Regions from separate parts of the Mesorhizobium shonense genome, predicted to be linked through region 3. Evidence: predicted binding sites of a transcription regulator. Region 3 holds the regulator's gene; each other region holds the start of a gene.
What was found. The regulator LexA, encoded in region 3, represses DNA repair genes until DNA is damaged. The targets are predictions, from matches to a motif close to TGTTCNNNNTGTGTTCNG.
Positions count from the first base shown of each region.

Region 1 (10,558 bases), on a different contig from region 3:
TCAACTGGTTGATCCGGTCATAGGCCAGGCTTTCGAAGGCCGAACGCCTGGGGATGCGCTCATGCAGGCAAAGGCGCGCCAGGTCCTCGCGCATCGCCTGCGAGATGCGCTCGACGGTGACCCAAGGGTTGGCCGGCAGCACGACGATGAAGACGGCGATGGCGATCAGGATGCCGACCAGGATCGACGCCGACCCGGCGAAGAACGGGCCGGGATCATAGGTCATCAGCTGGTGCGGGCTGAGAAAAGCCAAGAAATTGATGGCGAAGGCGGTGGCGACGCCGACATAGCGCGGATTGGCCATGCCGAGCGCCGCCGGCACCATGATGGGCACGACAAAGAGCGTGAACCAGCCGAAGCCGGGGAGCGCCGGCAAGGCGATCTGGCCGACAAGGAAGGCGAAGGGCAGCGCGAGCAGCGTTCCCCTGAAGAAACCCCAGGCGGACTGGACCGGATCGGGGCGCGCTGCGAACAGGCTGGAGACGACGGCGACGAGGATGACGGTGCCGGCGGTCTCCGACCATTTGGTCGTGAGCCAGAAGGCGGCCACCAGCAGCGTGGCGAGCGCGGCGCGCACGGCATTGCGCCAGGCGGCGTGATAATCGCGATGCACGACCAGCGCCGGCTGCTGTCGTTCACGGGACGACCTGGAAATCGGCGAGCGAAGCGCATCCAGGCCACGCATCACCTGCTTCAGCGCCTCCGCGAAATCGGCGGCGATGGTGAGGCGGGTGATGGTGCCGACTTTGTCTTCGCTGGGGTCGGTAGGCACAGGCGGCGCCTCTCTTGCCTTGCTCGCGATCGCATCGAGCCGCGCTACCCACGGGCCGGTGTCGTCAAGCGCCCCTGGCGTCGCCGCCAGTTCGCCGACCAAGGTCTTCAACTCGCCGCGCACCGGGATGAGCGCCGCGTTCTTCGGCGCGGCATGGGTGTGCAGCGCGCGCGCCGCCGAAAGCGCCCACAGGAGTTGCCCGATCGTGCGCCGCACCGGATGGGCGCGCGTGGCGAAGCTCGGCGCCTCGAGGCGCGCATAGGTGCGCATCTCGGCAAGCGTCTGGGCATCGCCGATAAGTTTGCGCTGGAGGGCGGCAAGCCCGGCCGGATCGCCGCCGGAAAAGGCGCCCGAGGCGTATTCGGCAAGATCGAGGATGCTGCGCTTCAGTCTCGAGATGATGGCGTCCGCCGCAAGTTTCGGCAGGATCAGTCGACTGGTGACGCCGGCACAGACGATGCCGAGCACGATTTCAGCGCAGCGTGCAATGGCGAGATCGACGACGAGATGCGGCTGCCCGAAGGCGGGCAGGCTGATGATCATCGCCGTGTAACCGGCAAGTGCCGCGCCATAGGCCTCCGGATTGCGCAGCAGCGAGGATACGAGCGTGCAGACGCCGATCCATAGCGCCAGCACCGTCACCAAAAGCCACGGGTTGGTACCGAACAGCAAGGTGATGCCGATCGCAGCAAGGCCGCCGGCGAGTGTGCCGAGCAGCCGGTAGAAACCTTTCGCCAGCACCATGCCGGCCACCGGCTGCGCGACGATGAACACCGTCATCATCGCCCATTGCGGATGGTCGAGCTTGAGGGCGTAGGCGGCAAACAGCGCGGTCAGCCCGGCCGAGACCGTGCGCAGGGCAAAGATCCAGTCCGAGCGCGTCGGTTGCGTCAGGCCGTTCAGCGGTATCCCGGCAAGATCTTTCAGCCGCGTCCAGGCCACATTCAAGTCTCCCTAAAGCGCGTCGCCTGAAACGAATTCAGACGACGCGCTTTAAGTCCTTGTTTTGATGCATGTCGTTGTCCCAGAACCGCTGCACACTTCTGGGCGACATGCATAGCGAAGCCTGTTATGGACCGGTCCGCGTTCAGATATCCAGCACGTCGGTCTCGGCGAACTCGGCGCGTTCCTGGATGAAGCGGAAGCGCGCCTCGGGCTTTGTGCCCATCAGCGCGTCGACCGCGTCCTTGGTCGCCGCCTCGGCTTCGCTCACATCGACCCTGAGCAGCGTGCGCTTCCTCGGGTCCATCGTGGTCTCCTTGAGCTGCGAGGCCATCATCTCGCCAAGGCCCTTGAAGCGGCCGATCTCGACCTTGCCGCGCCCGGTGAATTCGGTGCGCAGCAATTCGTCCTTGTGCGCGTCGTCGCGCGCATAGGCGACCTTGCCGCCTTGGCGGATCGAATAGAGCGGCGGCACGGCCATGTAGAGATGGCCGCCGCGGATCAGGTTCGGCATCTCCTGATAGAAGAAGGTGATCAGCAGCGAAGCGATATGCGCGCCGTCGACATCGGCGTCGGTCATGATGATCACGCGGTCGTAACGCAGGTCCTCGTCGCGGTATTTCGAGCGCGTGCCGCAGCCGAGCGCCTGGATCAGGTCGGAGATCTGCTGGTTGGCGGCAAGCTTGTCGTTGCCGGCGCTGGCGACGTTGAGGATCTTGCCGCGCAGCGGCAGCACGGCTTGGCTCGCGCGATCGCGCGCCTGCTTGGCCGAGCCGCCGGCCGAGTCGCCCTCTACGATGAAGATCTCGGCGCCGGCCGCGGCGTTCTGCGTGCAGTCGGCGAGCTTGCCCGGCAGGCGCAGCTTGCGCACCGCGCTCTTGCGCGAGACTTCCTTTTCCTGGCGGCGGCGCACGCGCTCGTCGGCGCGCGCGATCACCCACTCAAGAAGTTTTGAGGCTTCCTGCGGATTGTCGGCCAGCCAATGGTCGAAAGGATCGCGGATGGCGCTTTCGACGATGCGCATCGCCTCGATGGTCGCCAGCCTGTCCTTGGTCTGGCCGACGAATTCCGGCTCGCGGATGAACACCGACAGCATTCCCGCGGCCGAGATCATCACGTCCTCGGTGGTGATGACGGAGGCGCGCTTGTTGCCGATCAGGTCGGCATAGGCGCGAAGCCCGCGCGTCAGCACGTTGCGGAAGCCCGCCTCATGCGTGCCGCCCTCGGCGGTCGGGATGGTGTTGCAGTATGAATTGAGGAAACCGTCACCGCCGAACCAGGTCACCGCCCATTCGAGCGAACCGTGGCCGCCCTGCCTGTCGCTCTTTCCCGCGAAGACCTCGCGGGTGACCTGGAATTCGTCGCCGAGGGTCGCCTTGAGATAGTCCTTCAGGCCGCCGGGAAAATGGAACTCGGCCTTGGCAGGGGTCTGGTCCTTCTCCTTGATGAGCGACGGATCGCAGGTCCAGCGAATCTCGACGCCGCCGAACAGATAGGCTTTCGAGCGCGTCATGCGGTAGAGCCGCGCCGGCTCGAAGGCGGCGCCCTTGCCGAAGATCTGCTCGTCGGGATGGAAGCGGGTCTTCGTGCCGCGGCGGTTGTGGACCTCGCCGAGATGCTCGAGACCGCTGACCGGAATGCCGCGCGAAAAACGCTGGCGATAGAGCTGGCGACCGCGCGCGACCTCGACCTCGAGGTGATCGGACAGCGCATTGACGACGGAGACGCCGACGCCGTGCAGGCCGCCCGAGGTCTCGTAGACCTTGGAGTCGAACTTGCCGCCCGAATGCAGCGTCGTCATGATGACTTCGAGCGCCGGCTTCTTGAATTTCGGATGCGGATCGATCGGGATGCCGCGGCCATTGTCGGTGACCGTCAGGAAGCCATCAGCCGAGAGTTCGACGTCGATGAAGGTGGCGTGACCGGCGACCGCCTCGTCCATAGAATTGTCTATGACCTCGGCGAAGAGGTGATGCATCGCCTTGTCGTCGGTGCCGCCGATATACATGCCTGGGCGGCGGCGCACCGGCTCCAGCCCTTCCAGCACCTCGATGTCGGCGGCGCTGTAGCTCTCGCTGCCGTCACGGGCGGAGGTCGAACGCTTCGCCGCCTGAACCAGCGGATCAGCCGGACGCGAGGGCGCGCGCCCTTGCTGGGGCTGCTTTTCCTGATTGCCGAAAAGATCGCTGGTGTCGTCCATGCTGGCCATTAAGTCCGGTACTGCGAATCACTCCTCGATACTGCCACGCTTTTGGCGGGCGAACGAGTTCCTGTTCCGTTCAGGGATCAAAGTCTCTCTTATTCTAAAACCATTCGATAACCAAGCCGCCGGAAATAGGGCGGTCTCCATATGTTTGGATTCCTGATTCTTTAACAATGTCGCCTAGCGTGAGTGGCAACAAACAAAAGACCACGGGGCGTCAGGGGTTTCGTTGTGAGGGGCAGGGCCATAACCATGATCGGCATCGCCGCCGTTTTCGGCGCGATCTCGATCTTTGCCGCGGATTTCTGGGTCAAAAGCCAGGCGAGGGCCCAGTCCGAGCAAAAGGTGGCATCGATCGCCGCGCCGCAGGAGCCCAAGGTCGAGTTCAAGACCATCGTGGTGGCCAATGCTCCGCTGCGCTACGGCATGCAGCTCGATCGATCGCAACTCACCGAAATCCCGTGGCCGCAGGATTCCCTGCCGCAGGGCGCCTTCCCGACCATCGACAAGCTGCTTGCCGAAGGCAGTCGCGTCGTGCTGTCGCCGATCGAGGTCAACGAGCCGGTGCTGCTCACCAAGCTGTCGGGGCCGAACGGCCGCGCGACGCTCTCCAACATGCTGTCGCCAGGCATGCGGGCCGTCACCATCCGCACCGATGAGATCGCCGGCGTCGGCGGCTTCATCACGCCGGGCGACCGGGTCGACGTCGTGCTAACGCGCGACGCGGGCGAAATCCAGGAAGTGGCCAAGAACGCTCAAGGGGCATCCGGCTCGACGGTCACGTCCGAGATCGTAGTCTCCGATGCGAAGGTGCTTTCGGTCGGGCAGGGCGCGGACGAGCGCAAGACCGAGCCGCAGATCGCCAATTCGGTGACCCTCGAGGTGACGAACGAAGGGGCGCAGAAAGTCGCTTTAGCCCGCACCGTCGGCACATTGTCACTGTCCTTGCGGTCCGCCGCCGACGCCAGCGCCAGCAGCAACGGGCTCACCACCATCTCCTCCTTCGGCGGCTCGGTCGCCGCGAGCGCGGAGACAAGCGCTGCCTCGCTGGTCAACGCGGTAGCGAAGGAGCCGGAAGAGCCGAAGTTCAAGACGGTGATCGTGTCGCGCGGGACGAAGGTCGAGGAATACAAGGTTCCCTCCAAGCGAGCCGAGGGAGACGTCGTTCCTTCCAAGGAACAAGAATAATAGCCGGTGGGGACCGGCCGGGGACGTGACAATGCCTGTGTTGAATAAAGAATGGACAACGAGAGGGCTGCGCCTTCTGCGTGCGATGGCGGCGAGTGCCTTGCTGGCAACTGCCGGAATGCTTGCCTTTGGGGCGCCGGCCCAGGCAAATAACGACGTCGTCTACGTCTCGGCGACCAGTAACGCCTCGATCAAGGTCGCCAAGGGCAAGCCCAAGACGATCATGACGAGCGCCGCCTTCTACCAGATCGTCATCGGCGACCCGGAGATCGCCAACGTCAACCCGCTGACCGACAAATCCTTCTATGTGCTGGGCAACAATCTCGGCACCACGGGTATCGCACTGTTCGATCAGAACAAGCAGCTCGTCGGCACCATCGACGTCGAGGTGACGCTGGATACAGATCAGCTCGCAAGCACCATCCGCGCCAGCGTGCCGGATGCCAAGATCAGGGTCGGTTCGGCCAATGGCCGCGTGGTGCTGTCGGGCGAGGCCGAGGATGCGGTCGCGGCCGAGAAGGCCAGCAAGATCGCGTCGCGCTTTTCCGGCAACGAGGAAGTGATCAACTCGGTCAACATCTCGTCCTCGCAGCAGGTTCAGCTCAATGTCCGCTTCGTCGAGATCAACCGCCAGGCGGGACAGGATCTGGGCGCCAAATACGGCGCCAACTTCGCCTTCGGCATCGGCGGCCGCGACGTCATCATCGATCCAGGCACCGTGCCGACGGCCGGCACCGGCGAGATCATCGGCCGGCTGCTCTCCAACGGCGTTTCGATCGACATCGCCATCAAGGCGCTGGAGGAGCGCGGGCTGGCCCGGCGGCTGGCCGAGCCGAACCTGATCGCCCGTTCCGGCCAGACGGCGAGCTTCCTCGCCGGCGGCGAGTTCCCGATCCCGGTCTCCGAGGACAACGGCAAGATCAGCGTCACCTACAAGAAATACGGCGTCGGCCTGGATTTCACGCCGACCGTGCTCAAGGACGGGCTGGTGAGCCTCGACATCGCGCCGGAAGTGTCCTCGATCGACACTTCCGCCTCCATCGAAGTCAGCAGCGGCATTTCCATTCCGGCCTTCATCGTGCGTCGCGCCCAGACATCGGTCGACCTGAAGAACGGCCAGAGTTTTATGATCGCCGGCCTTCTGCAGTCGCAGAACGACATCACCACCTCGCGCCTGCCGGGGCTCGGCAAGCTGCCGGTGCTGGGCTCGCTGTTCTCCTCGAAATCCTATCAGCGGCGCGAGACCGACCTGGTGATCATCGTCACGCCTTATCTGGTCAAGCCGGTCGATCCGTCGAAGAAGATGGTCGAGCCGACCGACGGGACGCGGCCGGCAAGTCCGGCCGATTATTTCCTGAACAACACCGAGGAAGCGGACGCCTCGGCGCCCAAGCGCCCGGTGGCGCTGGCCGACGGCAGCGCGGCCCGTCCGGTGGCCGCCACGACGTCCGGCCACTTCCTCGATCTGCCCAAGGACTGAAGCCCATGCGCCCAGCACTTTGCATTGCTGTCATCCTCGCCGGCTTCGCCAGCGGCTGCACCAGCGATGACTACGTGCGCACCGAAGGCGTGACGCCGGCGGCCGGCAACGCGCAGGCGTCCAACACCGTCATGCAGATGGTCGATCCCTGGCGATACGGCGTCCAGAACACCAGGCTCCTGGTGCCGGCTCAGAGCACGAGCTCCACGACCAATGCCGCCGGATCGAAAGCCGGTTCGGAGTCGGCATCAACGACATCGGCATCAACGGCATCCGACTGATGGACTGACGACCATGGCATCCGGCACCAAGACCAAGAAGATCCTGCTCGTTTCCACCGACAGGACGTTTTCGCAGGACACGCGGACGGCTTTCGCCGCGTCCGAGGTCATCGAGATCTCGACCGTCGAGAAGAGCGTCAACGAACTCCGCGGCGAGGTTCTGGAGGCCGATTTCGGCACAGTCATCGTCGATATGGATGCGGCCAAGCTCGAGGAGATCGAGTCGCTGCAGCGCATCATGCGCCGGCTCGAAGGCCGCGTTCCGGTGGTCGTCGTCACGCAGGAATTCAACGCGGCGGCCGTGCGCATCCTGGTGCAGCTCAAGGTCGCCGACTTCCTGGTCAAGCCGATCACCACCGCCGACCTGGTGCGCTCCGTCATCCGTGCGATGCAGGGACCGGGGCGGGAGGAAAACACCGAGTCGCAGATCTACACCTTCATGCCGGCCGCCGGCGGCGTCGGCACCACCACGCTGGCGCTCCAGACAGCCTTCCAGTTGCATCATTCGGTGACGCGCGGCGCCTCGACATGCGTGGTCGACCTCAATTTCCAGCAGGGCGCCTGCGCCGAATATCTCGACCTCGAACCGCGCTTCGACATCACCGAAATCGAGAACCAGCCCGAACGCCTTGACCGGCAACTGCTGGATGTCATGCTCTCCAAGCATGCGAGCGGGCTCTGCGTGCTTGCCGCGCCAACGCGCCCTTCGGAAATGCGCTCGTTCAAGACCGATGTCGTCGTGCGCATGCTCGACCTCGTCTCGGCCTATTTCGACAATGTCGTCATCGACATGCCGCGCACCTGGTTCCCATGGACCGAGACGGTGCTGCTCGGCTCCAACAAGCTCTATATCGTCGCCGAGATGACGGTGCCTTGTCTCAGGCATACGCAGCGTCTTATCCAGGCCATCTATGAGACTGCCGGCCGGGAAGTGAAGCCCAGCGTGATCGTCAATCGCTTCGAGCAGAAGATGTTCGACAGCGGCATCAAGCAGGCCGACGTCGAGGACATTCTCGGCGAACATTTCGTCGGCGGCATCTCCAACAACTACCGGCTCGTGCGCGAGGCCGTCGACCGCGGCGTGCCGCTGCACGACATCGATCCCAACGCCAATGTCGTCAACGACCTGAAGAAGATCATCCTGCCGGAGGAGGCGGTGACGACGACGGCAAAATCGAAGTCGCTTTTCGGCCTCGGCAAGGGCCTCTTGAAGAGGAAAGCGGGATGAGTCGCTTCTCCACCCTGCAGAACCGCGACGCCCATCCGCAGCGGCCTCCCGAACCAGCGCCTGTCGCGCATCATGCCGTGGTCATTCCGACGACCCGCAAGCCGGCCGCGCCTAAGCCGGACCACGCGCCTGCGAAAAGCGCCAACAAGGTGCTCGACGCGCGCGTGCGCATCCACCGCATGCTGCTCGAGGAGATCAATCTCGTCGCGCTGGAGCGGCTGCCCAAGGACGAAATGCGCCGCCAGGTGCATGAGTTCGTTTCGGAAAAGACGCGCGAGGAGCGGATGGCGATCAATACCGCCGAGCTCGACGCGCTGGTCGACGACATCGTCGACGAGATGGTCGGCCTCGGCCCGCTGGAGCCGCTGCTCAAGGATCCGGAGATCAACGACATCCTGATCAACGGCCATCAGAACTGCTTCGTGGAAAAGCGCGGCAAGCTGCAGCAGGTCCACATCCCGTTCAAAGACGAAGCGCATCTGCTTCGAATCATTAACAAAATCGTCGCCGCTGTCGGCCGCCGCGTCGATGAATCGGCACCGATGGTCGACGCCCGCATGCTCGACGGCTCGCGTTTCAACGCCGCCATCCGGCCGGTCGGCGTCGACGGGCCGCTGGTGTCGATCCGCAAATTCTCCAAGAACAAGCTCGGCCTGCACAAGCTGGTCGAGTTCGGCGCCATCACCCAGAACATGGCCGAGGTGCTGGCGGCGGCCGTGCATGCCCGCAAGACCACAATCATCTCCGGTGGCACCGGCACCGGCAAGACGACGATGCTCAACGCGTTGTCGGCCTTCATCCCCGAGGACGAGCGCCTGATCACCATCGAGGACGCCGCAGAGCTGCAACTGCAGCAGCCGCATGTCGCGCGCATGGAGACGCGCCCGGCCAACATCGAGGGCCATGGCGAGCTCAAGCAGCGCGACCTGGTCAAGAACGCGCTGCGCATGCGTCCCGATCGCGTCATCCTCGGCGAGTGCCGCGGCGAAGAAGCCTTCGACATGCTGCAGGCGATGAACACCGGCCATGAAGGCTCGATGGCGACCATCCACGCCAACACGCCGCGCGACGCCATCTCGCGCCTTGAGCAGATGCTCGGCATGACCGGCATGCCGATGACGGTGCAGTCGATCCGCAGCCAGATCGCCAGCGCGCTCGACATCATCGTGCAACTGACGCGCCTGTCCGACGGCAAGCGCAAGGTGACCAGCGTCGCCGAGGTGACAGGCATGGAAGGCGACGTCATCCAGATGCAGGAGATCTTCCGCTTCGTGCGCACCGGCATGGAGGCAGACGGCAAGATCATCGGTCATTTCGAGGCGACAGGCATTCGCCCGCGCTTCCTCGAGGACCTGCGCAACATGGGCATCGAATTTCCGGGCAAATATTTCGAACCCGGCCGGCCGCAGGAGTAGCCGGTGCTCGAGGGGTTCAGCCCGATCTACGCTGTCTACGCCGCGGCGGCGCTCACCGGCATCATGATCGCCGAAGGCTGCTACCTGCTCTATGCCGGCCGCAGCGACAAGCGCACGGCGATCAACCGCCGCATGAAGCTGGCGGAGAACAAGATCAGCCAGGAGCAGGTGTTGATCCAGTTGCGCAAGGAGCGCGGCGTCGAAGGCGGCATGTCCCTGTTTTCCTTCGATCGCTTTCGCGCCTTGCGCACTCAGTCCGGCATGATCATGCCGCTGCCCAAGTTCCTCATGATCACCTCGGGCGTGGCTTTCGCTCTGGCGCTTGTTGCCGTCTGGTACGGCCTGCCTCTGCTGTTCGGCCTGGGCTTGTTCCTGGTGCTGTCGCCGGTCTTGCCGGTGATGGCGATGCGTTTTCTGCGCAAGCGCCGGCATAAGCGCTTCGGCCTGCAGTTGCCGGAGGCGCTGGAGCTGATCACACGCGGCCTCAAGGCCGGCCATCCGGTGCCGGTGGCAATCGCAATGGTGGCGCGTGAGATGGCCGATCCGATCGGCACCGAGTTCGGCGTCGTGGCCGACGAGGTGACTTATGGCTCCGATCTGGTTTCGGCGCTCAACAACCTGTTCGAACGGGTTGGCCACGAGGATCTGCCGCTGTTCGTCACCGCCGTGTCGATCCAGACAAGTTCCGGCGGCAACCTGCGCGAGATCCTGGATGGGCTGTCGTCGACCATCCGCGAGCGTGGCAAGCTGCGGCGCAAGGTACGCGCCATTTCGACCGAAGGCCGCATGTCGGCCTACATCCTCACCGCCGTGCCGGTGCTTCTGTTCACCGCCATCATGGTGCTCATGCCGCAATTCTACCGCGATGTGTGGGGGATACCGAAGACCTGGTACATGCTGGGCGGCTCCATCCTGTGGCTGCTGCTCGGGAACGCCATCATGTTCAAGATGTCGAATTTCAAGTTCTGAGATGGAAGACATCATCCGCTTCCTCGCCTCGCTCGCGCCGACATCGCTGATGCCGGTGGCGGTGCTTTTGCTGGTGCTGG
Region 1 is NZ_JBEPLM010000008.1:304,395-314,952, forward strand. Features, by position in the region: gene ABID26_RS21870 (FUSC family protein) at 1-1,714, opposite strand, end outside; gene parE (DNA topoisomerase IV subunit B) at 1,860-3,914, opposite strand; gene cpaB (Flp pilus assembly protein CpaB) at 4,170-5,105, shown strand; gene ABID26_RS21885 (type II and III secretion system protein family protein) at 5,191-6,585, shown strand; gene ABID26_RS21890 (hypothetical protein) at 6,591-6,866, shown strand; gene ABID26_RS21895 (AAA family ATPase) at 6,880-8,094, shown strand; gene ABID26_RS21900 (CpaF family protein) at 8,091-9,509, shown strand; gene ABID26_RS21905 (type II secretion system F family protein) at 9,513-10,478, shown strand; gene ABID26_RS21910 (type II secretion system F family protein) at 10,480-10,558, shown strand, end outside.
Region 1: a site for LexA is predicted at 3,980-3,997, ahead of parE (DNA topoisomerase IV subunit B). Genes of this name have one in related genera too.

Region 2 (10,558 bases), on a different contig from region 3:
GGCTTCCCCTTCGGCGAATTCCAGCGCTTCGATCTTCTGGCCGCGCTTGGTGACTTTCGACGTCGAGACGAGGATGTCGTCGATGTCCTTGGCCGCCTGGCCGAAATGCGTCTGCAGCCGGCGCACGCGCTCGTCGACGCGCGCCACGTCTTCCATCAGGCGGATGACCTCGCCCTGGATCAGATGCGCCTGCTCGCGCATGCGCGCGTCCTTCAGGATCGCCTGGATGACCTGGATCGACAGCATCAGGAGCGACGGTGAGACGATGACGACGCGGGCGCGGTGCGCCTTCTGCACCACCGCTTCGAAATTCTCGTGGATCTCGGCGAACACCGATTCCGACGGCACGAACATGAAGGCGGTGTCCTGCGTCTCGCCCTGGATCAGGTATTTTTCGGCGATATCGCGGATATGCACCTCGATGTCGCGCCGGAATGCCTGCGCCGCCGCCTTCTGCAGGTCGGCGCCCTCGGCGGCGCGAATGGCGTTCCAGGCTTCGAGCGGGAACTTGGCGTCGATGGCCAGCATCGGCGCGCCGTTCGGCATCCGCACCAGGCAATCCGGCCGGCTGCCGTTGGAGAGGCCCGCCTGGAATTCGTAGGCGCCGTGCGGCAGCCCATCGGCGATGATCGCTTCCATGCGCGACTGGCCGAAGGCGCCGCGCGTCTGCTTGTTGGAGAGGATCGCCTGCAACTGCACCACCTGTCCGGCCAAAGACTGGATGTTGCCTTGCGCGGTGTCGATCACCGCCAGCCGCTCCTGCAGCTTGGCCAGGCTCTCATGCGTCGACTTGGTCTGCTCGGCCATGGTCTGGCCGAGGCGGCCGGTCATGGCGTCGAGCCGCTGTCCGAGCGATTGGGTGAGCTCGGCCTGCCGCGCCCCGAACACTTCGGCGATCGCGCCCATCCGTCCCTGCATCTCGGCCTGTGCCTGCAGGATGTCGGCCATGCGCGCCTCGGTATCGCGGGCATGGTCGGCGGCCTCTGTCGCCGCCACAGCGCGTGCCCCTGCGGCGCGCCACAACGCGACGACGAGCGCCATGAACAGCGCAAGCAGCAGCGCGGCGCCGAAACCCAGCGCCTGGCCGAGCGTGATCGTGGTAGCGCCCAGCCTTGCAACTGGCTCGGAAAGGATGGAGGTCATGTCGTTCATGCCGGCAGCATAACCGATTCGGTTCGCTGGCACAGATCAAAACGTGAACAGTCAGAAGTCGTCCCGGTTGACGCTTTTCCAACGACGTCTTAGGTGAGACGCCATGTCGATCAAGCCGCTCATCATCCTTCCCGATCCGATCCTGCGCCAGGTTTCCAAACCGGTCGAGCGCGTCGATAGCGATCTGCGCAAGCTCGCCGACGACATGCTGGAGACCATGTACGATGCGCCGGGCATCGGGCTGGCGGCGATCCAGGTCGGCGAGCCGAGGCGCTTGCTGGTCATCGACCTTGCCAAGGAGGGCGAAGAGCCGGCGCCGCATGTCTTCATCAATCCGGAGATCCTCGAAAGCTCCGGCCAGCGCTCGGTCTATGAGGAAGGCTGCCTGTCGATCCCGGATTATTATGCCGAGGTCGAACGTCCGGCGGCCGTGCGGGTAAAATATCTCGACCGCGACGGCAAGCTGCAGGAGATGCAGGCCGAAGGCCTGATGGCGACGTGCCTGCAGCACGAGATCGACCATCTCAACGGCGTGCTGTTCATCGACCACATCTCGAAGCTGAAGCGCGACATGGTGGTCAGGAAGTTCAAGAAGCTTGCCAAGGAGAAGGCGCCGGGCAAGATGGTGGGCTAGCAGCCGTTTGGAGCACGGCCTTCCGCATTACAGATCTCGGCTTGGAGGCATCGACGAGCGAAACGCTGATCAAGGGCTTTCCCAAAGACGGGCCTGAGCCGAGTTTTTCGGCGTGGGATGCGGTGCGCTCGGCATTCGTCTCCGAAGACGCGATCGACGACGACTTTGCCAAGTTGATGTATGAAGTCGAGGCCGAACGAAAACGCGACTTCGGTTATATCGCGACGTGATCTGAAGCTCATAAATGCTCAAGGCGAGCGCCTGAACAGCACCGCGAGATAAATATGCCCCTTCGCGTCATCTTCATGGGCACGCCGGATTTTTCCGTGCCGACCTTGCGCGCGATCGCCGAGGCCGGCCACGACATCGCCGCCGTCTACACGCAGCCGCCGCGCGCCGCCGGCCGGCGCGGGCTGGAGCTGACGCCCTCGCCGGTGCAGCGCGAGGCCGAACGGCTGGGCTTGGAAGTGCGCACGCCGACATCGCTGAAAGGCGAAGCCGAGCAGCAGGCCTTCGCCGCCTTGCGGGCGGACGTCGCCGTGGTCGTCGCCTATGGGCTGCTTCTCCCAAAACCCGTCCTGGGGGCGACCAGGCTGGGCTGCCTCAACGGCCACGCCTCGCTTCTGCCGCGCTGGCGGGGCGCCGCTCCCATCCAGCGCGCCATCATGGCCGGCGATGCCGAAACCGGCATGATGGTGATGCGCATGGAAGAAGGTTTGGACACCGGTCCGGTGGCATTGGTTGAAAAATCTTCCATCGGACCCGATATGACGGCCGGCGAATTGCATGACAGGTTGATGGACATAGGCGCTTCGCTGATGGTGGAAGCGCTGACGCAGCTGGGGATAAATTGTCTGACATTTACCCGACAGGCGACGGAAGGGGTGACCTACGCCCGAAAGATCGATAAATCGGAGACACGCGTAGACTGGACGCGGCCTGCCGGCGAAGTCCACAATCACATTCGCGGCCTCTCGCCCGTTCCGGGCGCGTGGTGCGAGGTCGAAATTGGCGGCCGCATGGAGCGGCTGAAACTGCTTCGCTCGACGCTCTCTGATGGCGTCGGCGAGTCGGGAGGAATTCTCGATGACCGGCTGACGGTCGCCTGCGGGTCAGGCGCGGTCCGGCTGGTCGAAGTTCAACGGGCGGGCGGAAGGCCCGCCGCCGCGCAGGAGTTTTTGCGCGGGGCCAAGATCGAAAAAGGAACGAAACTCACATGAGCATGATGTCGATACGCGCGGCGACGCCGCGGGATCGCGAGGCGATCCGCCTCGTCGAAGAGCATGCCTTCGGCCAGCAGGCGGAGGCCGGCCTGGTCGACGCGCTGGTGACGGGCGGCGACGCCGTCGTCGAGCTGGTCGCGGAAGAAGATGGCCAGGTCGTCGGCCACATCCTGTTTTCCAGGCTTTTCGTGCAGAACGGCGGCAAGCGCTTCGCGGCATTGGCGCTGGCGCCGCTGGCGGTCGAGCCGTCCTTCCACGGCACCGGCATCGGCGGCGCGCTGATCCGCGAGGCGCATATCCGCCTCAAGGAAGCCGGCGAGGCGCTGGCCGTGGTGCTGGGGGACCCGGCCTATTATGGCCGCTTCGGCTACAGCCATGCCCGCGCCGAAAAGTTCGAGAGCGAGTACCAGGGCGAGGCGCTGCAGGCTCTTGCCTGGGGCGACGCGCCCGCGACCGGCAGGCTGGTCTACGCTTCGGCCTTCATCGCGCTCGCCGCTTAGGCGGGCGCGAACGAATAGCAGAACATGCCGCGTTTTCGGCTCGATATCGAATATGACGGCAGCCAATTCGCCGGCTGGCAGCATCAGGCGGACCAGCCATCGGTGCAGCAGGCGATCGAGCAGGCGATCGAAAAATTCTGCGGCGAAGAAGTAAGGTTACGTGCCGCCGGCCGCACCGATGCCGGCGTGCACGCCACCGCCCAGGTGGCGCATGTCGATCTCGCCAAGGCCTGGGCGGGCGACAAGGTGCGCGATGCCGTCAACGCCCATCTGCAGGCGGCCGGCGCGCGTATCGCCATCTTGAGGGCGGCGGTCGTCGCCGACGGCTTCGACGCGCGCTTTTCGGCCACCGGCCGCCATTATCTCTATCGCATCCTCAATCGCCGCGCCCCGTCGGCGCTGGAAAAAGGCAAGGTCTGGTGGGTGCCGAAACGGCTCGATGCCGAGGCCATGCACGAGGCGGCGAAAGTGCTGCTCGGGCGGCACGATTTCACCACCTTCCGCTCCACCCAGTGCCAGGCCGAAAGCCCCGTCCGCACGCTTGCCCAACTCGACGTCAGCCGTATGAGCGATCTCATCGAGGTGCGAACCTCGGCGCGCTCCTTCCTGCACAACCAGGTGCGCTCGATGGTCGGCTCCTTGCGGCGCGTCGGCGACGGCTCCTGGAGCGCCGACGACCTCAGGGCGGCGCTGGAAGCGCGCGACCGCGCCGCCTGCGGCCAGGTTGCTCCGCCGGACGGCCTGTTTCTTGTCGGCGTCGACTATCCGGGATCCGCGGAGCAAAGCGGTCAGTCAGCGTCGCTTGGGGCCAAATCGTCTGACTAAAGCGCGTCGCACTGCAACGGATTCAGGCGACGCGCTTCAAGTTTTTATGCATGTCGTTATCCCAAAACCGCTGTACACTTCTGGGCGACATGCATTGGACGGGCGCGGCGCGCCTTGCGCATTTTCTTCACACAACCGAAACGCTACTGACACCGCCCCGTCAGTTGGGATGTCTTATAGGGCCGCCCATCGGTTTGAAAATCAACGGGATCCTCCGTGGTTCGGCCGCATGGGGCTCCGCGCGATTGACATGAGCTACAGCGAAAACCTCTGGCTGTTCTTCGTCCTGCTTTTCGGCATCATCGCCGTCCCGGGCATGGACATGCTGTTCGTGCTGGCCAATGCGCTGACCGGCGGACGCGACAGAGGCCTTGCTGCGACCGCCGGCATCATGCTCGGCGGCGCAGTGCATACGCTGAACGGCGCGATCGGCGTCGGCCTGCTCATGCATTTCGTGCCGGTCCTGTTCAAGCCGCTGCTGATCGCCGGCGCCGCTTATATGGCCTATATCGGAATTTCGCTGATGCGGAGCTCGATTACCGTCGGCGATGATGCGCCCGCCGGCAGCCGCTCCGCCTGGAAAGCCTTTCGCCAAGGGTTGGTCACCTGCCTGATCAACCCCAAGGCCTATCTCTTCATCCTTGCCGTCTATCCGCAGTTCCTGAAGCCGGCTTACGGTCCGATCTGGATGCAGGCGACCGTCATGGGGTTGCTGACGGTCGCCACTCAGGCAGGGATCTATGGCGGCCTCGCCATCACCGCCGGGCGCAGCCGGGCGCTTCTGGTCGGCAATCCGCAGGCGACCGCTTTCGCCGGGCGTGCGGCTGGCCTGCTTTTGTTTGCCGTCTCGGTGTTCACCGCATGGGAAGGGCTGAGGGCGGCGTGATCGCCGCCCTCCCCCACATTTCGCTCAGGCCGCGCCCTGTCGGGTGGCGAGCATTTCGCGCTTTACCGACCGGCGCCATTCGACGGCGCCGGCGAGGCCGTGCAGCACCGTCTCGGTGGTCGCCCAGTCGATGCAGCCGTCGGTGATGCTCTGGCCGTAGACAAGCGGCTTGCCGGGCACGACGTCCTGGCGGCCGGCGACGAGATTGCTCTCGATCATGACGCCGATGATGCGCTCGTCGCCCGCAGCCACCTGCCCCGCCACATCGTGCGCGACTTTCGGCTGGTTCTCCGGCTTCTTGCCGCTGTTTGCGTGGCTGACGTCGATCATCAGGCGCGGCGCGACACCTATGCGGGCGAGCTCCGTCGCGGCAGCGTCAACGCTCGCCGCATCGAAGTTGGGCACAACGCCGCCGCGCAGGATGACATGGCAGTCCTCGTTGCCGGTGGTCGCCGCGATGGCACTGCGGCCGCCCTTGGTCACCGCCATGAAATGATGCGGCTGGGCGGCGGACTTCACCGCCTCGGCGGCGATCCTGAGATTGCCGTCGGTGCCGTTCTTGAAGCCGACCGGGCAGGAGAGACCCGACGCCAGCTCGCGGTGGATCTGGCTTTCGGTCGTGCGCGCGCCGATGGCGCCCCAGGCAACGAGGTCGGCGATGTATTGCGGCGTCGTCATGTCGAGGAACTCGGTCGCCGCCGGCAGGCCGAGATTGTTGACGGCGGAGAGCACGTTGCGCGCCATGCGCAGCCCCTTGTCGATGTTGAAGCTGCCGTCGAGGTCGGGATCGTTGATCAGGCCCTTCCAGCCGACCGTGGTGCGCGGCTTCTCGAAATAGACGCGCATGACGATCTCGAGCCGGTCGGCCAGGGCCTCGCGCAGCGCCGCCAGACGGCTGGCGTAGTCCACGGCGGCAACCGGATCGTGGATGGAACAAGGGCCGACGATGACTACCAGTCGATCGTCGGCCCCCGTCAGGATGGAATGGATGGCGTTGCGCGATGCGGCAACGGTGCGCGTCGCCGTGAGCGAGCGCGGTATCTCGCGCATCACCTCTTCCGGCGTGCTCAGGACTTTGAGTTCCTTGACCCGAAGGTCGTCTGTGGTGGTCAACACGGCTTTCTGCTCCTGGTTAGGAGACCTGCCGGCTGAAACGAAAAAGCCGCCAGGTCTGGCGGCTTTTCGGATTTAGATGCTGCAATCTTCAGATCGAGCGCAATCCTCCCGCCGCCAGCGAGCTGTCGTAGTAAAAGTACCAAAACGAGGCGGTCAGGTGGATCATGCGGCTCATATAGTCGATGCCGGGGCGCTTGTCACGTGCTTGATTGGCAGGCAATTTCGGATGGGGCCGAACCTTCGCGATTTCGTCATCCCAGGGCGAAGCAGCCGCGCAGCGGCGTCGCGAAGACCCTGGGATCCATTCCGTGACCTTGGCCGAAGAGCGCGGCGATGCAGAATTCTGGACCGCAGCAACGCCCTGGAGTCGCGGCCTGGATCCTCGGGGCTGCGCCGCGTCGCTTCGCTCCTTGCTTTCGCCCGTGGATGACGAAGTGACTGGCGTCGCCCCCCTGCGCTACTCCCCGATCACGCCGGCAATGTTCTGGTCGTAGTCGACCAGCGAGCCGGTCATGACGCCGGCCTGCGGGCTCAGCATATAGGTGATCAGCCGGGCAAGCTGCGCCGGTTTCACGAGCTGGCCCATCGGCTGCGCGGCTTCGGCCTTCTCCAGCCAGTCGTCGGGCGCGGCGTGCCATTTCTTCTGCACGATCGCCTCGCCCTCGGTGTCCATCCAGCCGGGCAGCACGGCGTTGCAGCGGATGCGGTTCCGCCGATAGGAGCTGGCGACATTCTTGGTCAGCGTCATCAGCGCGCCCTTGCTGGTCGAATAGGGGGTCAGGAAGGATTGGCCGGCATGCGCCGACATCGACAACACGTTGACGATCGAGCCCGGCGCCTTGCGCTCCAGGAGATGCGCGACAAGGCCCTGCATCAGGAAAAAGGGGCCGCGCACATTGGTGTCGAATATCTGGTCGAAGACCTCCTCGGTGGTTTCGATCAGCGAGCCTCGCGCCGAGGTGGCGGCGGCGTTGACCAGCGCGTTGAGCGTGCCGAAATGGGCGATGGCCGTTGCGATGGCGCGCTTGCAATCGCCGACGTTGGCGACGTCGGCGCTGATGAAGATGGCGTCGACGCCGCCCCTCTTGAGCGCGGCGACCGCTTTGTCGCCCTTCTCCTGCGAGCGGCCGACCAGCGCCAGCGCACGGCAGCCCTCATCAGCCAAGGCCTCGGCGACGGCGAAGCCAATGCCCTGCGCGCCGCCGGTGACGATGGCGCGCGTTTCTGAATTGCGACCGGCCAAACCGCTCATCGCTGTGCTCCTGTGTTTTTGACTACCAATGGATTTTCGAGGTTCATTGAGGTTCCGATCGGTCTCCCGGTGCCTTGCCGCAACGTTGATACCTTGGTCCAAGCGTCCTCAACGTCGTCATCCTAGGGCGAAGCAAGGAGCGTAGCGACGCAGCGCAGACCCTAGGATCCATTCCGTGACCCCGGCTGAAGAACACAGCGGAGCAGAATTCTGCACCGTTGGCACCGTTCCGATGTAACGGAATGGATCCTCGGGTCTGCGCCGCGTCGCTTCGCTCCTTGCTCCGCCCGTGGATGACGACGTGATAAGCGTTCCGGCTAATCGCCAAGCGTTGGAGACAGACAATCCGACCGCCATCGAAATACCTGTCTCATCGGATCAGTCGATGCGAACGGTCTTGCCCGTCTTCGCCGACTTCAGCGCCGCATCGGCCAGCTTCAACGCGACCAGCCCGTCCTTGCCGCTCGGCGAGGCCTTCTTGCCGGCGCTGTTGGCGGCGATGAAGGTCGCGATCTCGTTGGCATAGGCGTCGATGTAGCGGGTCATGAAGAAGTCGTGCAGCGGCGGACGGGTATAGCCCTTGTCGTTGGCAAGCTCGATCGACACCGGGCGCTGGTTCTCGGCCGCGACCATGCCTTTCGAGCCATGCACCTCGATGCGCTGGTCGTAGCCATAGGTGGCGCGGCGCGAGTTGGAGATGACGGCCTGCTTGCCGGAGGCGGTTTCCAGGATGACGCTGACCGAGTCGAAATCGCCGGCATCGCCAATCTTCTTGTCGACCAGCACCGAGGCATGGGCGCTGACCGCCACCGGCTCCTCGCCCAGCAGGAAGCGCGCCATGTCGAAGTCATGGATGGTCATATCGCGAAAGATGCCGCCGGAGCGGGCGATATAGTCGAGCGGCGGCGCGCCGGGATCGCGCGAGGTGATGGTGACCATCTCGACCGCGCCGATGGCGCCGTCGTCGATCGCCTTGCGGACGGCGGCGAAATGCGGATCGAAGCGGCGGTTGAAGCCGACCATCAGCACAGCATTGGCCTTCTCGACCACGGCGAGGCACTGCTCAACGCGCTTGACGTCGAGGTCGATCGGCTTCTCGCAGAAGATCGCCTTTCCGGCCTTGGCGAAACGCTCGATGAGATCGGCATGGGTGTCGGTCGGCGTGCAGATGATGACGGCGTCGATGTCCTTGGCCTGCTCTATTGCCGCGATGGTGCGCACTTCCGCGCCATAGGCGGAGGCGAGCTCCGTCGCCGCCTTCTCGAAGGCGTCGGCCACGGCAACCAGTTTGGCCTGCGGGTTTGAGGCAACGGCGCGGGCATGCACCTTGCCGATACGACCGGCACCGAGAAGAGCGAAGCGGAGTGTCATGGAATGTCCTTCGAGGATGGTTCTAAAACATGTCCGCGCCTCTCGGCGCGGACGATTGGTTGGTCCCGTCGTGACGCCTGTCAGGCGGCCTGGAGTTCGGCCTGTCCGGTCTTGGCGCCGGTGATATAGGCGACGATGTCGTTGCCGTCGGTGTCCTGCTTGCGCAAATTGGCGACGATGCGGCCGCGGCGGAAGACGACGATGCGGTCGACCAGATCGAACACCTGGCGCATGTTGTGGCTGATCAGGATCAGCGGCTCGCCGTTTTCCTTGAGCGTGCGGATGATGTTTTCGACTTGGGCTGTTTCCTGCACGCCGAGGGCCGCCGTCGGCTCATCCATGATGATGAGCTTGGAAGCGAACGTCGCGGTACGGGCGATCGCCACGCACTGACGCTGGCCGCCCGACATGTGGCGGATGGTGCTGGAAAGGTTCGGGATCTTCACTGCCGTGCGGACAAGTGCTGCCTCCGTAGCCTTGCGCATCGCCTTGCGGTCGAGGATCGAGAACGGCCCGAGGTTGAACAGCACCTTCTCGCGGCCGAGGAACAGGTTCGACGGAACGTCGAGATCGTCGGCCAGAGCGAGGTTCTGGAACACCGTCTCGATGCCGGCCTCGCGCGCCTCGATCGGGCCGGCGAAGTTCACTTCATTGCCGTCGAACCAGATCTTGCCGTCGGTGCGCTGCTCGACGCCGGTGATCTGGCGCACGAAGGTCGACTTGCCGGCGCCGTTGTCGCCCATGATGGCGACATGCTCGCCCTTGCGCAGCTCGAAGTTCGCCTCCTGCAGCGCATGCACGCCGCCATAGTGCTTGGTGAGGTTTTCGGTTTTCAGAACGATGTCGGACATGGTCAAGCTCCTATCGCCCGGCGGCGCTGGCGCCATTGATCGAGAACGACTGCGCCGACGATGATCACGCCCTTGACCATCTCCTGGTAGTAGGCGTCGAGGCGCAGGAAGGTGAAGCCGGAGATGATGACGCCGAAGATCAGCGAGCCGATCACGGTGCCGATGATAGACCCGCGGCCGCCCGAGAGCGAGACGCCGCCGATGACCGCCATTGCGATGGCGTCGAGCTCGTACATCACGCCCATGCCGGCCTGGGCGGTGAGGTTTTTCGACGAGAGCACCACCGCGGCGATCGAGGCGAGGATGCCGGCGATCACATAGACCAGCACCTTGTGGTTGGCGATCTTGATGCCCGACATGCGCGCGGCGTCCTCGTTGGAGCCGATGGCGTAACAGTGCTTGCCGTATCGGGTGTAGCTCAAGATGAGCTGGAACAGGATCGCCAGCGAGATGAAGATGACGACCGGCATCAGCCCCTTGCCGATCGCGGCGAAGCTGTCGGTGGGGAACGAGATCGGCTGACCCTTCGACCACCATTTGGCGATGCCGCGCGCCGTGACCATCATACCGAGCGTGGCGATGAAGGGCGGGATGCGCGTGTAAGCGATCAGCGCGCCATTGACGAGACCGGCGACGAGGCCGCAGGCGATGGCGACCAGCAGCGGCACGATCACCGGCAGATCGGTCCAGCCCTGCGCCAGGAACATCGCCTTGGGGTTGGGGTTGCCGTTGACCGTCGCTACCTGCG
Region 2 is NZ_JBEPLM010000029.1:346-10,903, forward strand. Features, by position in the region: gene ABID26_RS35135 (DNA recombination protein RmuC) at 1-1,152, opposite strand, end outside; gene def (peptide deformylase) at 1,256-1,786, shown strand; gene ABID26_RS35145 (hypothetical protein) at 1,828-2,016, shown strand; gene fmt (methionyl-tRNA formyltransferase) at 2,071-3,006, shown strand; gene ABID26_RS35155 (GNAT family N-acetyltransferase) at 3,003-3,509, shown strand; gene truA (tRNA pseudouridine(38-40) synthase TruA) at 3,534-4,334, shown strand; gene ABID26_RS35165 (LysE family translocator) at 4,585-5,220, shown strand; gene ABID26_RS35170 (3-deoxy-7-phosphoheptulonate synthase) at 5,245-6,336, opposite strand; gene ABID26_RS35175 (hypothetical protein) at 6,425-6,556, opposite strand; gene ABID26_RS35180 (SDR family oxidoreductase) at 6,794-7,588, opposite strand; gene iolG (inositol 2-dehydrogenase) at 7,967-8,959, opposite strand; gene ABID26_RS35190 (ATP-binding cassette domain-containing protein) at 9,040-9,810, opposite strand; gene ABID26_RS35195 (ABC transporter permease) at 9,813-10,558, opposite strand, start outside.
Region 2: a site for LexA is predicted at 1,185-1,202, ahead of def (peptide deformylase). Genes of this name have one in related genera too.

Region 3 (10,558 bases):
AGGCGCCGCTTTCCTTGGGGTGGCAATCCTCGCCGCCGGCGCGGACGGGCGTGCGCGAAAGGATCTCGGCAGCCTGGTGAAGCAAGGTCGCCGGCACACAGACCAGCGCTTCCGTCTCCGCATCGAGGCCGCTCATGAAACCGTTGCCGATCATCCTCAACTCGTTGAGCGAGGCGCTGGTGCCGTTCATTTTCCAGTTGCCGGCGACGAGCGGACGGATTCCAGGGGTCATGGGGTCAGGTTCTCCAGGCGACATAAGGCAGCGCCCTCACTACCAAAATCAGGCCACAAAGCAATCGACAGTGGCCCGGAAGGACGCTATTGCGCTTGTTTCAGACTCGGCGCATGCGAAAATGCGCAAAAATCGGAAGTAGGCATGCTTGGTTTATTGAGAAGCGCGGCGGGCACCTGGGTCGCGAAGGCGTTGCTGTCCCTCCTGGTGGTGAGCTTTGCCGTCTGGGGCATTTCCGGGCGCCTGTCAGGAACGTTGGGCGGTCATCATTCGGTGATCACGGCCGGCGGCACGACGGTTTCGATCAACGAATACCGCTTCGCCTACGATCGCCAGATCAACCTTTTGTCACAGCAATATGGCCAGCGCATCACGCAGGAGCAGGCCAAGCTGCTCGGCCTCGACAACCAGGTTCTGGCGCAGCTCGTTTCGGGCGCCGTGCTCGACGAGCAGGCCCGCAAGCTCGGGCTTGGCTTTTCCAAGGACAGCTTGGCCGAATTGACACACCAAGAACCAGCTTTCAGGGGCCCAAGCGGCCAGTTCGATCTCCGGGTGTTTGAGGCCAGGCTTCGCGAGCTCGGTATACGACCTGAAGACTATCTCAGGAATCGTTCTCAGGTGGCCAAGCGCCAGCAGATTGTCGAGGCGATTTCCGACGGCCTCAAGGCGCCGCAGACCTTCCTGAAGGCGGTCGCGCTCTATCGCGGCGAGGACCGCACGATCGACTATCTCGTCCTGCCGAAGACATTGGTGCAGCCGATCGAAGCGCCGTCCGACAGCGCGCTGAAAACCTATTTCGAAGCCAACAAGAAGAACTACGCCGCACCGGAATACCGCAAATTCTCCTATATCCGGTTGGAGCCGCAGGACATCATGGACCCGACGGCGGTGACCGACAGCCAAGTCGCCGACGACTACAACAAGAACAAGGCGCGCTACACCACGCCTGAAATGCGCACCATCGAACAGCTGGTGTTCAAGACGCCGGATGCGGCCAAGGCGGCATATGATTCCCTGAAAACCGGCGCCACCTTCGACAAGATCGTCACCGCCGAAGGCAAGACCCAGGCCGATACGCTGCTCGGCACGCTGGCCAAGGACAAGATCGCCGACAAGGCGGTGGCCGACGCGGCCTTCTCGCTCAATGTCAACGAGGTCAGCCCGGTGGTCCAGGGCGCCTTCGGCCCGGTGCTGCTGCGCGTCACCGAGATCAAGCCGCAAGTGGTGAAGGCGCTTTCGGAAGTGTCGGATCAGATCCGCAAGGACCTGGCGCTCGGCGAGGCTAGCCGCATCCTGCTCGACGTGCATGACAGCTATGAAGACACCCGCGCTTCGGGCGCCTCGCTTGCTCAGGCCGCCGAAAAGCTGAAGCTCAAGGTCGTCACCATCGACGCCATCGACCGCACCGGCCAGCGGCCGGACGGCACGATCGTCAACGACCTGCCGCAATCGGCCGATCTCATCAAGGCGGTCTTCGAGGCCGAGCCGAACCAGGAAAACGAAGGCCTGACCACCGCCGACAACGGCTTCGTCTTCTATGAAGTCCAGTCGATCACGCCGGCGCGCGACCGCACGCTGGACGAGGTTCGCCAGAAGGTGGCGGCCGACTGGACGGCCGCCGAGACCGACAAGCAGCTCGACGCGAAGGCTGAGGAGCTGGAAAAGCGCCTGAAGGCCGGCACGACGCTCGACGTGATCGCGGGCGAGCTGAAGCTCGAGAAGCAGACCAAGCGCGGCTTGAAGCGGGAAGCCGACGATGCCGACTTCGGCAAGGAAGGCGCCGCGGCCATGTTCGGCGTCGGCGAAGGCGGCACGGGCCTGATCCCCTCGCCCACCGGCGATGGCCAGATCCTGTTCAAGGTCGCCGAAGTCTTCGAGCCGGCCGGCGCCGATGGCAGCTCGGTTCCCGACGATGCGCAGAAATCCTTCAGCGCCGGCATGTCCGACGACCTGCTCGACCAGCTGGTGGCGCAACTGCAGTCGCAATACGACGTTCGCATCGATCCGTCCGCCGTTTCCCAGGCACAGACCCGATGAGCGCTCTCAAGACACACATAGCCAAGGTCGCCACCGGCAGTGCGCTCTCCTTCGAGGAAGCGCGCGAGGCTTTCGACATCATCATGTCGGGCGACGCGACGCCGGGCCAGATCGGCGGCTTCCTGATGGCGCTGCGCGTTCGCGGCGAGGCGGTGAGCGAAATCTCCGGCGCGGTCGCCACGATGCGCGCCAAGATGCTGCACGTCGAAGCCCCGCTCGGCGCCATCGACATCGTCGGCACCGGCGGCGACAACTCGCACTCGGTCAATATCTCGACCGCCTCGGCCTTCGTCATTGCGGCGGCCGGCGTTCCGGTCGCCAAGCACGGCAATCGCGGCCTTTCCTCGCTGACCGGTTCCGCCGACGTGCTGATGGCGCTCGGCGTCAAGATCGACATTCCGCCGGAAACGATCAGCCGCTGCATCCACGAGGCGGGCGTCGGTTTCATGTTCGCGCCGGCGCATCACCCTGCCATGAAGCATGTGGGCCCGATCCGGGGCGAGCTCGGCACGCGCACCATCTTCAACCTGCTCGGACCGCTGTCCAACCCGGCCGGCGTCAGCCGCCAGATGGTCGGCGTCTTCCTGCCGGAATGGATCACGCCGGTGGCCGAGACGCTGAAGGCGCTTGGCGCCGATCACGCCTGGGTCGTGCATGGCGACGGCTACGACGAGATCACCACCACCGGCGAGACTCAAGTTGCCGAGCTCGCCGGCGGAGAAATCCGCAACTTCACGCTCACTCCGGAAGCGGTGGGACTGAAGCGGCACAGCAAGGAAGAGCTACGCGGCGGCGATGCGGCCTATAACGCCACGGCATTACGCGATATGCTGGGCGGTGCTGCCGGCGCCTATCGCGACACGGTGCTGATGAATGCCGGCGCCGGGCTGGTGGTAGCGGGCAAGGCGACGACGCTCGCCGACGGCATTGAAGCCGCCGCGCAAGCCATCGACAGCGGCCGGGCGCTCGCGGTGCTCGACAAGCTCATCGAAATCTCGAACGGTTAGAACTTTGTCCGATATCCTGCGCAAGATCGAAGCTTATAAGCGCCAAGAGATCGCCGCGGCGAAGCTCAGCGTGCCGCTTGCCGAGATCAAGGCGAAGGCCAAGGATGCCGAGCCACCGCGCGGCTTCCTCGCGGCGCTCGAGGCCAAACGGAAGGCCGGCGGCTTCGCGCTGATAGCCGAGATCAAGAAGGCGAGCCCGTCCAAGGGCCTGATCCGCGCCGACTTCGACCCGCCGGCGCTCGCCAGGGCCTATCAGCAGGGCGGAGCGGCCTGCCTTTCGGTGCTGACCGACGCTCCGTCCTTCCAGGGCGCGCCCGCTTTCCTGACCGCCGCACGCGCCGCCGTCAGCCTGCCCGCACTGCGCAAGGATTTCCTGTTCGATCCGTACCAGGTTTACGAGGCACGGGCCTGGGGCGCGGACGCGATCCTCATCATCATGGCAAGCGTCGACGATGCGCTGGCTAGCGAGCTCGAAGCGACGGCCTTCGATCTCGGCATGGACGCGCTAGTCGAAGTGCATGACGAGAAGGAGATGGAGCGCGCGCTTTGCCTCTCGTCGCGGCTGATCGGCATCAACAACCGCGATTTGCGAACCTTCGAGACCAGCCTCGACGTTTCCGAGCGGATCGCCGCCATGGTGCCGGCGGACCGGCTGCTGGTCAGCGAAAGCGGCATCTTCACCCATCAGGATTGCCGTCGGCTGGAAAAGAGCAGGATCGGCACCTTCCTCGTCGGCGAGAGCCTGATGCGGCAGGCCGATGTGGCGGCCGCGACCTCGCTTCTGCTGACTGGCAAGGCGCCGGCCGAGGCCGTTTGAGATGGCAGCCCTCACCCATCTTGGCGCCAAGGGCGAAGCCAACATGGTCGATGTCGGCGACAAGGCCGAGACGACGCGCACCGCAATCGCCGAAGGTTTTGTCACCATGCAGCCGCAAACGCTGGAGATGATCCTGGCCGGCGACGCCAAGAAGGGTGACGTGCTGGGCACCGCGCGCATCGCCGGCATCATGGCGGCCAAGAAGACGCATGAACTCGTTCCGCTCTGCCACCCGTTGCTTCTGACCAAGGTTGCGGTCGATATCGAGCCCGACCGCGCGCTGCCCGGCCTGAAGGTGACCGCGCTTGCCCGCGTCACCGGCAAGACGGGCGTGGAGATGGAGGCGCTGACCGCGGCGTCGGTCGCGTGCCTCACCATCTACGACATGGCCAAGGCGGCGGACCGCGCCATGGTGATTTCCGGCATCAGGCTGGTCGAGAAGACCGGCGGCAAGTCGGGCGATTACAAGGCAGAATCCTAAGATGGCACTGCTTCCGGTCGCCGAGGCGCTCGAGCGCTTGCTGGCCGGCGCGACTGCGCTGCCGGGCGAAAGCATACCGTTGGCCGACGCGGCGGATAGGGCTCTGACCGAACCGGTGGTGGCGCTGCGCACTCAGCCGCCCTTCAATGCTTCGGCCATGGACGGCTATGCCGCACGCTTTGCGGATGTGGGCTCGGTGCCGGCGCGGCTCTCCGTGATCGGCATGGCGCCGGCCGGGCGCGGCTTTACCGGCATCGTCGGCAAGGGCGAGGCCGTGCGCCTCTTCACCGGCGCGCCGCTCCCCGAAGGCGCCGACACGATCGTCATCCAGGAAAATGTCCGCGACCTCGGCGGCGGCCAGATCGAGGTGACCGAGCCGACGTCCGCAGGACGCAACATCCGGCGAGCCGGTCTCGACTTCCTGAAAGGCGACGTGCTGCTCGAAAAAGGCCGCCTGCTCGATCCAGCGGCGCTTTCGTTGGCGGCGTCGGCCAACCATCCAAGCCTCACCGTGGTGCGCCGACCGCTGGTTGCCATCATCGCCACCGGCGACGAATTGCTGCCGCCGGGCAGCGAGCTCGGCCCCGACCAGATCATCTCGTCCAATGCCTATGGCGTCGTTGCGGCCGCGCAGTCGGTTGGCGCGCGCGCTCTCGATCTCGGCATCGCTGCCGACCGCCATGACGCGATTGCGGCTCTGGTCGGAAAGGCCGTCGAGGCGGGCGCCGATGTCATCGTCACCCTCGGTGGCGCGTCGGTCGGCGATCATGACCTGATCCACGACGTGCTGACCGGCCAAGGCATGCAGCTCGATTTCTGGAAGATCGCCATGCGCCCCGGCAAACCGTTGATGTTCGGCCGGCTTGGCAACATCCGCTGCATCGGCCTGCCCGGCAATCCGGTGGCAAGCCTTGTCTGCTCGCAATTGTTCCTGAAGCCGCTTCTGGCGCGTCTCGGCGGCCGTAGCTACCGGCAGGACATCCGCACTGCGCGGCTGGCTGCCGCAATGCACGCCAACGATCTCAGGCAGGACTATGTGCGGGCCGTCGTGCGCGAGGACGCCGGACAGTTGGTCGCGACGCCGTTCGGCATCCAGGATTCCTCTATGCTCAAGATGCTGGCCGACGCCAACGGCCTGATCGTGCGCCAGCCCCTCGCCCCGGCGGCCGAGGTCGGCGACGAATGCAGCGTTCTGATGTTACGCTGAACAAAACGTCAACACATTCACTAAACTTTAAACGGTTGCGGAACACAACTGGAACAGATAGTGTTTGTTCTGGGTTTGTTTTTCTGATTCTGGTTTCAGGACCCGTTGGGGCTGCCATGCTGACGCGCAAACAACATGAACTTCTGATGTTCATCCACGAACGGCTCAAGGAAAGCGGCATTCCGCCGTCTTTCGACGAGATGAAGGAGGCGCTCGACCTAGCCTCGAAGTCGGGCATCCATCGGCTGATCACGGCGTTGGAAGAGCGCGGCTTCATTCGCCGGCTGCCGAACAGGGCGCGCGCACTGGAAGTGCTGCGCCTGCCCGATTCGATCGCGCCCGGCCTCAATGCGGCGAGGAAGTTTTCTCCGAGCGTCATCCAGGGCGGCCAAGGCAATCTCGGCCGGCAGATCAAGCCTGCGGCGCCCTCGCGCGCGCCAACGCCCAGCAATGACGACGATGCCGTTTCGGCCGTGTCCATTCCGGTGATGGGCCGCATCGCCGCCGGCGTGCCGATCGACGCCATCCAGCACCAGACGCATTCGATCACAGTGCCGCCGGATATGATCGCGGGCGGCGAGCATTACGCGCTGGAGGTCAAGGGCGACTCGATGATCGAGGCCGGCATCTTCGACGGTGACACGGTCATCATCCGCAACGCCAACACCGCGAGCCCGGGCGAGATCGTGGTGGCGCTGGTCGACGACGAGGAAGCGACGCTGAAGCGCTTCCGCCGCAAGGGCGCCTCGATCGCGCTCGAGGCCGCCAACCCGGCCTATGAGACCCGCATCTTCGGACCCGATCGCGTCAAGGTTCAGGGCAAGCTGGTCGGGCTGATCCGCCGCTACTGAGCTGGTTGCGGCTTGGCCTCTGGCTTCTCGGGCCGCTTGTAAGGCGGCAGGCCCCTCGCCTCGCGCGAATAGCTTCGCTGCTCATGCCAGGGGCGATAGGGCTTTTCGACTGCATATTGAATGGCTGGTCGCGCCGTTGCCGATTGCGGGTCGAAGAAGACGGCAGCACTGCCGTCACGCGCGAGCTGGCGCTTGGTGACGACGAGAACCCGTGGATCGCGGCAAGGATTATAGGCCGTGGCGTCGTTTATGACGATGAGGTCGGCAAAGCTACAGGCCGGCCTGGCACTGTTGCGGTTTTCCGCCAACGCGACGATCGCACCGGAAGGATGCCGGCCGATGCAGAGATCACCGGTACAATAGAACGGCGAACCTGGCGGCAGGTCGACGGGATCGGCTATGTCGAGCGCGTCTTTGGCGAACGTCTCCGGCGGCACGATCGCTTCGGCCTTCAGCGCCCGTTTCCAGTTGTCGGTGGTGAATTCGTTGGAGCGGGCACGGTTGATGGCGAGTTCGCCGCCGCCGATCGGCATGGCCACCAGATGCGCGTCCTCGGAGATCAAAAGGTCCGGCGTGCGCACCTGCGGGATCGTCAACAGGCTGGCCAGAGCGAAAGGAACGGCCGCCAGCCTGAGCCAGGTGGTCGCCATAGTCGCGATGACGAGCGCGATCGTTGCCAGCAGCACCGACTGGATCGAGATCAGCCCTACGGCATCGACTGGCGACCATTGCGAAATCCACGCCGAGATCGCGATCATCGCCGTCAGGCCCTTGCCCATCAAATAGAGGAACGGACCATCGATGCCGAATGGCATCGCCAACGCGCTTAGGACGGCAAACGGCATGACGATTAACGAAACGATCGGCATGATCGCCAGATTGGCCAATAGGCTGAGCGGCGAGACGCGCTGGAAATGCCAGATGGCAAACAGCGCCGTAGCGCTTCCGGCAATGATCGACGTCATGGCGGCGCCACCCGCTCCGACCGCCAGCTTTCGCGACAGGAACCGCAGGAACGAGCGCTTTGCTGGCGGCGCCCTCTCCTTGCTGGCGCGGTAGTCGGCCCAGCCGGCATAGGCGCCGACAAGGGCGGCGGTTGCGGCGAACGACATCTGGAAGCTTGGGCCGACCACTTCATGTGGCGACACAAGGATGACGGCGACGGCCGAGATCGCCAGGTTGCGCATCGTCAGCGCCGCGCGGTCGAACAGCACGGCAACCAGCATGACGGCAAGCATGATGAAGCTTCGCTCGGCGGCGACCACCACGCCGGAGATGACGAGATAGGCGGCGATCGAGACAAGCGCGATGGCCGCTGCATATTTCTTCACCGGGCGCCGCGAAGAGAAATCCGGAAACAACGCGAAGGCGCCGCGCAGCAGAAGCATGATCGTGCCGGCGACCAGCGCCATGTGCAGGCCCGAGATCGAGATGATGTGGTAGATTCCGGTCCGCCGCATCGCCTCGTTGATGTCTTCGGGGATGCCGGCGCGAATGCCGACGATCAGCGCCGCGGCAATCTCGCCTTCGGGTCCGCCGACGGTGCTTCTGATGTGACCGGCAATCGCCTCGCGCGCGTTCTCGATCGCCGAGGTGATGCTCGCCCCAGCGGCCGGATCGGTTGTCGAAATGACTTTCGGGTCACCGAGGAAAAAGCCGCTGCCGCCGATGCCGGAAAAATAGCTATCGAAGGAAAAGTCATAACTTTCGGGGCGGACCGGTCCGGTCGGCGGCAAGAGCCGGGCATAGCCTGTCACCAGCGACCCTGCCTTCATCTCGGGCGGAATTCTGTGCGCCGAGAGCCTGACGCGATCCGGCGCGTAGCGCAGCGTCGGATGCGCGGTCGAGATGAGGTCGATGGTCAGCCGCACACGGCCATTGGCCATTTCCTCGGCGATGACGACGCGACCCGTCAGCCGCGTCTGGATTTCGGAGCCGAGCATCGGCGTTGCGGTCCGCCATGTCTCGACTTTCGCGGCGACAAAGCCCAATGCGCAAAACAGCGCCGCCATGAAGAGAAGATGCGTCTTTGGCCAAGAGCGGGAAATGGCCGCACAGACCGCCATCAGCGCTACCGCCGCCTGCGGCCTGTAGAGATCGGGCTCCGCGTTCAGGGAAAAATAGAAGATCACGCCGGCAGCCAGGAACACCGGCACCAGCAGGAAGGCGATGCCGCGGTCGAGCTCGGTTGTAGCGGCTACAACGACGCTTTGGCGAAACGCGGAAAACGAGGCGCGGCTGAACTGCCGTCGGATCCGGTCGATGGTTGCCGACTGTGGCGGCTGCAGGGCGGCACCGCCGTCCGGCGGTAAAATCTCACCAGCCGGCCGCGGCATCGGAAGCGAAACCGGCGTCGCTTCAGCAGGCGCGGTGCCGGCAAACAGCAGGCGCTCGCTGACGCCAGCCGTCGTCCCCTCGCCCTCCACCGCGCCCCGGCCACGTCCAGCCATCGGGTCTGCCCCTTGCGCCCCAGACCTCCTATGCTACATGAACCGCGACAGCGCGAAAGTCCGCGCAACCACCTCTGTTTTCAGTGCCATTCTGAGAGTTCCATGTCCGACAAGGTCGTCACCCGTTTTGCCCCCTCGCCCACCGGCTACCTGCACATCGGCGGGGCGCGCACGGCGCTGTTCAACTGGCTCTATGCCAAGCACACGGGCGGCACGATGTTGCTGCGCATCGAGGACACCGATCGCGAGCGCTCCACCGAGGCGGCGACGGCCGCCATCCTGGATGGACTGACCTGGCTCGGCCTCTCTTGGGACGGCGAAGCAGTATCGCAGTTCGCGCGCGCGCCGCGCCACCGCGAGGTGGCCGAGGAGCTCGTGCGTCTCGGCAAGGCCTACTACAGCTACGAGACGCCGGCAGAGCTCGAGGCGATGCGCGAGGCGGCGCGAGCCAAGGGCCTGCCGCCGCGCTACAACGGCCAGTGGCGCGACCGCGACCCGTCAGAGGCGCCTCCCGGCGTCAAGGGCGCCATCCGCATCAAGGCGCCGACTGAGGGCGAGACGATCGTGCACGACCGCGTGCAGGGCGAGGTGCGCTTCCCGAACAAGGATCTCGACGACTTCATCATCCTGCGCTCGGACGGCAACCCGACTTACATGCACGCGGTCGTCGTCGACGACCACGACATGGGCGTCACCCACATCATCCGTGGCGACGACCATCTGACCAACGCGGCGCGCCAGACCGTGATCTACAACGCCATGGGCTGGGCTGTCCCGTCGATGTCGCACATCCCGCTGATCCACGGCGCCGACGGCGCCAAGCTGTCGAAGCGCCACGGCGCGCTCGGCGTCGAGGCCTACCGCGCCATGGGCTATCTGCCCGAGGCGCTGCTCAACTATCTGGCGAGGCTCGGCTGGAGCCATGGCGACGACGAGGTGATGTCGATCAAGGACATGATCTCCTGGTTCGACATCGGCGACGTCAACAAGGGTGCCGCGCGCTTCGACTTCGCTAAGCTCGAGGCGCTGAACGGCGTGCACATGCGCCAGATGGACGACAAGGCTCTCTTCGACATCTTCGTCGCCACCTTGCCCTGTCTCGAAGGCGGACCGGCGCTCGCGGCAAGGCTCGACGACAGGCGCAAGGCACAGCTGCTGGCCGCCATGCCCGGCCTCAAGGAGCGGGCAAAGACGCTGGTCGAGCTCGTTGACGGAGCCGCCTTCCTGTTCGCGGAGCGGCCCCTGCAGCTCGATGAGAAGGCCGCGGGATTGCTTGGCGCTGACGCGCGCGCCATCCTTCGTGGTGCCCATGCAGCGCTCGCGGCGGTCCCCGCCGACTGGAGCGCCGCGACCGCGGAAGCCGCTATTCGTGACTTTGCGCAGGCCGGCGGCCACAAGCTTGGCGCCGTGGCTCAACCGTTGAGAGCCGCGCTCACCGGCCGGAGCACATCGCCCGGCGTGTTCGACGTGCTGGCC
Region 3 is NZ_JBEPLM010000003.1:92,150-102,707, reverse strand. Features, by position in the region: gene tpiA (triose-phosphate isomerase) at 1-232, opposite strand, end outside; gene ABID26_RS09855 (peptidyl-prolyl cis-trans isomerase) at 377-2,269, shown strand; gene trpD (anthranilate phosphoribosyltransferase) at 2,266-3,276, shown strand; gene trpC (indole-3-glycerol phosphate synthase TrpC) at 3,281-4,093, shown strand; gene moaC (cyclic pyranopterin monophosphate synthase MoaC) at 4,095-4,574, shown strand; gene ABID26_RS09835 (molybdopterin molybdotransferase MoeA) at 4,576-5,781, shown strand; gene lexA (transcriptional repressor LexA) at 5,898-6,632, shown strand; gene ABID26_RS09825 (ComEC/Rec2 family competence protein) at 6,626-9,082, opposite strand; gene gltX (glutamate--tRNA ligase) at 9,185-10,558, shown strand, end outside.